3 regions of the Streptomyces sp. NPDC001848 genome follow, and region 2 is predicted to be linked to each of the others. Evidence: riboswitches for the same ligand, from Rfam matches in the RefSeq annotation. Region 2 holds a riboswitch; each other region holds the start of a gene.

Evidence for each region. Region 2 has a riboswitch for cyclic di-AMP ahead of ACFYZJ_RS25750 (transglycosylase SLT domain-containing protein). Riboswitches for the same ligand answer to the same signal wherever they lie in the genome.
Region 1: another riboswitch for cyclic di-AMP. It lies ahead of ACFYZJ_RS02470 (M23 family metallopeptidase); the one in region 2 lies ahead of ACFYZJ_RS25750 (transglycosylase SLT domain-containing protein).
Region 3: another riboswitch for cyclic di-AMP. It lies ahead of ACFYZJ_RS33085 (transglycosylase family protein); the one in region 2 lies ahead of ACFYZJ_RS25750 (transglycosylase SLT domain-containing protein).

What each region holds. Positions count from the first base shown of each region.
Region 1 covers NZ_JBIATP010000001.1:536,409-538,663, reverse strand. The annotation lists gene ACFYZJ_RS02475 (M16 family metallopeptidase) at 1-628, shown strand, start outside; cyclic di-AMP (ydaO/yuaA leader) riboswitch at 851-1,001, shown strand; gene ACFYZJ_RS02470 (M23 family metallopeptidase) at 1,014-1,766, shown strand; gene ACFYZJ_RS02465 (GntR family transcriptional regulator) at 2,017-2,255, shown strand, end outside.
Region 2 covers NZ_JBIATP010000012.1:292,305-294,559, forward strand. The annotation lists gene ACFYZJ_RS25745 (polyprenyl synthetase family protein) at 1-324, opposite strand, end outside; cyclic di-AMP (ydaO/yuaA leader) riboswitch at 1,138-1,340, shown strand; gene ACFYZJ_RS25750 (transglycosylase SLT domain-containing protein) at 1,345-1,860, shown strand; gene ACFYZJ_RS25755 (HAD family hydrolase) at 1,886-2,255, opposite strand, start outside.
Region 3 covers NZ_JBIATP010000020.1:93,503-95,757, forward strand. The annotation lists gene eno (phosphopyruvate hydratase) at 1-318, opposite strand, end outside; gene ACFYZJ_RS33085 (transglycosylase family protein) at 647-1,342, opposite strand; cyclic di-AMP (ydaO/yuaA leader) riboswitch at 1,347-1,513, opposite strand; gene ACFYZJ_RS33090 (transglycosylase family protein) at 1,712-2,255, opposite strand, start outside.

The DNA.
Region 1 (2,255 bases), on a different contig from region 2:
GATCATCGTCGACCGTCCCGGCGCCGTCCAGACGCAGCTGCTCATCGGCCGTATCGGGCCCGACCGCCACGACCGCGTATGGCCCGCGCAGGTGCTCGGCACGTACTGCCTCGGCGGCACCCTCACCTCCCGCCTGGACCGCGTCCTGCGCGAGGAGAAGGGCTACACCTACGGGGTTCGGGCGTTCGGCCAGGTGCTGCGCTCCGCGCCCGACGGCACGGGCGCCGCGATGCTCGCCATCAGCGGCTCGGTCGACACGCCGAACACCGGCCCGGCGCTCGACGACCTGTGGAAGGTGCTGCGCACCCTGGCCGCCGAGGGCCTGACGGACGCCGAGCGCGATGTCGCCGTGCAGAACCTGGTGGGGGTGGCACCGCTGAAGTTCGAGACGGCGGCGGCCGTCGCGAGCACGCTCGCCGACCAGGTCGAGCAGCACCTGCCGGACGACTACCAGTCGACGCTCTATCAGGAACTGGCCGCCACCGGGACGGTGGAGGCCACCGCGGCCGTCGTCAACGCGTTCCCGGTCGACCGTCTGGTCACCGTCCTGGTGGGCGACGCGGCGCAGATCAAGGAGCCCGTCGAGGCGCTCGCCATCGGTGAAGTGAGCGTCGTGGCGGCCGAGTAGGGCGAACCGTACGCGCGCGTGTGCCGCGCCGACCCAGGGCCCTGGTGACTCCCCGTGTCACCAGGGCCCTGCCTATTGGGGGTATGTCCGTATTGCCACAGAGGTTGCCTCTCTGCCCTGTGGGATGCGCTACAAACCCCGCTCCGCGTTTGCTGATTGAAAGACGGTCCCCTTAGCGTCATTCAGGCTGTCCGTCAGGCAGTACGCCGCACCCGCGGCACCGGACAGTCATCGCCGAGTCCCCGTACGGCGCGAGTCAGGGGAGCCGGGGACCCAAAACCACAGTCCCTGGGGTGAATCGGGCGCGAGCCCGTAGGAGACCTTCCTGCTCCGAACCCGTCAGCTAACCCGGTAGGCGAGAGGGAAGGAAAGGACCAGCCACTTCATGGCGTTCACCTGCGCCACCGGGAAGCACCGTCGCCCGAGCCGTGTGAAGCGTACGACTGCGAACGCCGTCGGCGTCGCCGCGCTCACCGCCACCGGTGTCATCGGCACCCTGGCCGCCCCGGCCCTCGCCGCCGACGCCCCCTCCGAGCAGACCGGACTGCTCCAGGCCGTCACCCTCGGTGACTCGGTCGCCGAGAAGATCGACGCACAGGCCACCGCCCAGAAGCAGGCCGCCGAGCGGAAGCAGGCCGAGGAGGCCTCGCGTACGAAGGCCGCCGAGAAGGCCCGTCAGGAGCGCGAGGCCAAGGAGCGGGCCGCACGCGAAGCCGAGCGCAGGCGTCTGAACGCGTTCGTACCGCCGATCTTCGACTCCTACGTGTCCACCGGCTACAAGACCGGCGGCTCCCTGTGGTCCTCCGGCGCCCACACCGGCATCGACTTCCACGCCGCCACGGGCACGCCCGTGCACGCCGTCGGCGCCGGCACCGTCGTCCAGACCGGCTGGGGCGGCGCGTACGGCAACCAGATCGTCATCAGGATGGACGACGGCACCTACACCCAGTACGGCCACCTGTCGTCCATCGGCGTCTCCGTCGGGCAGCGGGTCACCCCCGGCCGGCAGATAGCCCTCTCCGGGGCCACCGGCAACACCACCGGGCCGCACCTGCACTTCGAGGCCCGCACCACTCCCGAGTACGGCTCGGACATCGACCCCGTCGCCTACCTCCGCTCGCACGGTGTGAACGTCTGACGGCCGGCGTCCGCGACCGGCGCGTCCGCGACCGGCGCGCCCGCACGGCGACGCGCCCGCACGGCGACGCGCCCGCACCCGACGGCCCCGGCTGACCAGCCGGGGCCGTCGTCCGCTTTCAGAACGGTGTGTGACCAAAAAATATCCATGGATTCCGGCCCGCCGTCGGAAATTCCGGCCCGCTGCAATAGAGTCGGTTGAACACGCGTCAATCGCGTACGTTTCACGGGGATTAAGGCGGAGGTCGGTCATGCGTATTCCGGCGCACTCGGTCTGCACGGCGATCCGTGATGACATCGTCGCGGGTGTCTACGAGCGCGGCAGCCGACTCACCGAGGAACTCCTCGCGCGGCGCTACGGCGTCTCCCGTGTCCCCGTGCGGGAGGCGCTGCGCACCCTGGAGGCCGAGGGCTTCGTCGTCACCCGCCGACACGCGGGCGCGTGTGTGGCGGAACCCACCGAGCAGGAGGCCGCCGACCTGCTGGAGAT
Region 2 (2,255 bases):
GCTGGCCACCCCACGCCGCACCTCGGCCTCGTCCATCACGTCGTCGTGGTACAGCGTGGCGAGGTGGGTGAGCTCCACGACCACGGCGGAGGGGACGACCCCCGGTGCGTACGGGTCACCGAACCGTGCCGCGAGCATGACGAGCAGCGGCCGGAACCGCTTCCCGCCCGCGCGCACGAGATGCTGCGCGGCCTCGGTGATGAAGGGCACCTCGCTCTTCGTGGCGTCGAGCAGCCCTTCCTCGACAGCGGCCAATCCGGCCTGGACATCGGCTTCCAGAGCCTGGTCCCGCACGCTCAGCCCGAACGGCCCGACGACGGTCACGTGAGGTCTCCTGTCTGCTGACGTCTGCTGACGATCACACGGTCGGTAGCGAGGTCGGTCATGTGGTCGATGACGTTGTCGGTCGACTCGGCTCACTGAGTTTGTCGATCTGTCGCCGCCATCACTCAAGTCAGCGTATCCGGTCAGGTTTCGATCACCACGAGTGCCCGCTGTTCCGGGCCGGGCCGTATCGGATCAGGAGCGGCATGTTCTTGATCTTCTTGATCAGGTGATACGAGCGGGTTTGGAGCGACATGGCGGAAAGTCGCCCCCCGTGACGGCCCCGGGGGCCACGCGAGTCCCGGCCGTCCCGCCCGGACGCCATCACCCGGCCGGGCGCACACGCGGCTCGCCCAGGACGCCCGGCTCGCGCGGCTCGCGCGGCTCGCCCGGCTCGCGCGGAACCACGGGACACGCACGCGCACAGACCTGATACGCCATGACGGGTGACGTCGGTCACCACTCTTCCGACCCAGGGCGGGTCCCTGGACGCACGAAGTGTCCGAATTATGCAGATTTTCACCCATAAACATCACCCCTCGACAGCGATCGATGCACCTTTTGCCCGAATTGCCGCCTTGGAGTCCTGAATTACGGGAGACGATCAAGGGACACCCGAGTGAATTAGCTCACGCCCGGACAGGACAGGGCGAAGCATTCGGAGTCTCAACTTCCGCTTTGCTTATGCCAAGTTGAACCTCGTTCAACAATTTGGATCACACCCCTTATTCCCGCATTTCAAGGTCATTTACCTTGGAATGTGACTTCCTGGCTTGTTCCCGACATGTGCTCTCGCATACCTTCCCAATCGATCCGAGCGGATCGCCGAATCCTGCCGCCGCTCGCGAGCCCATCGACCCATAACGGCAGGAGCGGGGGACCCAGGTAAGTCGCCGGACCGGACACAGCACCGGAACGGCTTGGGGTGAAGCCGATTCCTCGGCACCGAGGACACGGCCGGGCACCTCCCCGCCCGAACCCGACAGCTCACCTCGCAGGCGTTGGAGAGGACTAAACGACATGCCCGCTTTCGCCCTGCCCGCACGCCGTCGGGACCGCCGCTCCAAGGCCGCGCGCCTCACCCGTGCCCTCGCTGCCGCGGGGACGGGTGCCGCCGTTCTCGCCCTCCCGCTCATGGGTGCGACCAGCGCTTCCGCCGCGACCCCCACGTCCGCGGCGACCAAGGCCGTGACCGCGAACACCCTGACCACGCGCGCCACCAACCTCGACGGCTGGATCCGCCAGTCGCTGGTGGTCATGCGGCAGCACGGGATTCCCGGCTCCTACTACGGCATCTACCGCAACGTGATGCGTGAGTCGTCGGGCAACCCGTCCGCCATCAACCTGTGGGACTCCAACGCCCGGATGGGCATCCCGTCCAAGGGCCTCCTCCAGGTCATCGCCCCGACCTTCCGCGCGTACCACGTGCCGGGCACGTCGTGGAACATCTACGACCCGGTGGCGAACATCACGGCCGCGTGCAACTACGCCGCCCACCGGTACGGCTCCATCGACAACGTCCACAGCGCGTACTGACGCTGTCCACCGCGCGGACCGAGGCTCAGACCGAGGTCCGGCGGTCCCCGAAGAGTCGTTCGAGGACGACGGCGATGCCGTCGTCCTCGTTCGACTTCGTGATCTCGTCGGCCATCGCCTTGAGTTCGGGGTGGGCGTTGGCCATGGCGACGCCGTACGCGGCCCACTCGAACATCGGGATGTCGTTCGGCATGTCACCGAACGCGATGGTCCGGGACGGCCCCAGGCCCAGATACTCGGCGGCGAGCGCGAGCCCCGTCGCCTTGGTGACGCCGCACGGCTGGAGTTCGACGGTGCCGGGCCCGGACATGGTGACCGACGCCAGCGAACCCACCGCGCTGCGCGCCGCCGTCGCCAACTCGTCGTCGCTGAGGGCGTGATGGCGCAGCAGCACC
Region 3 (2,255 bases), on a different contig from region 2:
GCCCTTGTTGTCGGTGGCGTCCAGGTCCATCATCGCCTGGTCGATCAGGCGCTGCTCGGTGGCGTCGTAGCCGACCAGCTCCGGGCCGATCTGCTCGATGACGGCGAGGACGGCCTTCTCGACACCCTTGCCCTGGTAGCGGTTGGGGTCACCGTCGCGGAGCTCGATGGCCTCGAAGGCGCCGGTGGAGGCGCCGGACGGGACGGCGGCACGACCCGTGCTGCCGTCGTCGAGGCCGACCTCGACCTCGACCGTGGGGTTGCCTCGGGAGTCCAGGATTTCCCGGGCTACGACGACGTCGATGGACGGCACGAGCATCTCCTTCTTGGATGTGACGCTGGAAGTGCGGGGCTGTCTGCCTTACGGCTGTGCCTTGCGACTAGAGCCTAACCGCCCCGGGCTGTCGGCCGGCCTACCGACCGTCCCGTGGACAGGGTGACGCTCCACATTGTTCCTCAACGGAACAAAGGATGCGTGAAAGGTGCGGTGAAATCCGCGCGGCCGGACAGCAAAAGCCCCGCTCCGGTGCGTACGGGGGAAAACGCGCCGGAGCGGGGGGCCGTGGGGACGGGGGACGGGCCCGCACGGACCCCCATGGTGGGGGTCACGCCTGGGAGGGGCCCGTGGCCCGGCTACCGCGTGGCTGTCACTTCAGGTGCAGCTGCTGGCCCGGGTAGATCAGGTTGGCGTCCTGGACGATGTCCTTGTTCAGCTCGAACAGCTTCTTCCAGCCGCCCCGGACGTGGTGGCTCGCAGCGATCGAGCTGAGGGTGTCGCCCTTGACCACCTTGTACTCGCCGTCGCCCTTCTTGACCTTCGTACCGGTCGGGGTGGTGACGGTCTTCTTCGGAGCCGGGCGCTGCGCGGAGCGGTTGGCCGCCTGCTGCTCGGTCGAGCGGGTGGTGGCGCTCTTCGGGCTGGTGCTCTTCGCGCCGCTCGACGAGCCGGTGGCCGCGGAGCCGTTGTACGCGGCGCCGGTCAGGCCCTTGCCGCACACCGGCCAGGCGCCCTTGCCCTGGCCCGCGAGGACCTTCTCGGCGATGGCTATCTGCTGGTCCTTGGTGGCCAGGTCGGCGCGGGAGGCGTAGGCGGTGCCGCCGTAGGCGGCCCAGGTGGAGTTCGTGAACTGCAGACCGCCGTAGAAGCCGTTGCCGGTGTTGATGTGCCAGTTGCCACCGGACTCGCACTGGGCGACGGCGTCCCACTGGGCGGCGGTGGCCGCGGAGGCGTTCCCGGCCGCGAGGAGCGGGCCGGCGATGGCAGCGCCGGCGACACCGGCGAGCGCGATGGCACGGGTGGCCTTGGACGGGCGGCGGTGCTTGCCGTTGCCGGAACACAGCATGGTTCGTTCCCCTCACCGACGCCTGCGAGGTGAGCTGTCGGGTTCGGGCCGGTTGAGTTGCCCGGCCGCGCCCCTTGCGGGACACGGCTTCACCCCGAGCCGCTTCCGGTCAACTCCCGGACGCGGCGCCTACCTTGGGTCCCCCGCTCCTGCCTACGGCGCTTGACGCGACGACTGTTCCCGTACGGCCGCTGGCAGGATTCGGCGTTGCGACCGCAGGGGCTCGCTGTGGCGAGCGATCACGACCGTAAGCAGTCGATCGCCGGAATTTCAAAGACGATCAGGGCTTATGAGACCCATATCTCACTTTCACCAAACAGGACATTCGGCGCGAAGTAGGTCGTGAACTTCCGCAACGGAAGGGGCAGTTCAGGATGAGCCGCCGACCGGGTCGGTGCTGAGCGCAAGGCTCTGACCGGGGAGGATGAGGTTCGGGTCGGCACCGACCGTCTTCTTGTTCGCCTCGTACAGCGCCGCCCATCCGCCGTTGAGGTCAAGGGAGTCGGCGATGGACGACAGATTGTCCCCGGGGCGGACGGTGTACGAGCCGTCGACGGCGTCACGCGCGCCGTCGGTGCCGCGTGAGGCATGGCGGCCGGACGCGTCTTCGGTACGACCGCCCGCGGCGCCCTCCTCGGCGCTGCCCCCGCGATGACGACCGGCACCTGAGCCCTCGGTCGAACTCGCCCCGGACGAGGCACCGTTCTGTGCCGAGTTGTCCGACTCGTCGTTCTTCGTGGTGGCCGCGGGCGCACTGCCGGACCCCTGCGCGCCCTGAGTGGTGTCGGCGGTCGACGACCCGGACGAGGACGGCGAAGGGGATGAAGAGGACGAAGAAGGCGACGGGGTGGTCGACGCAGAGGATCCGGACGAGTCGGACAGGCCCGAGTCGAGACCGGAGTCGAGGCCGGAG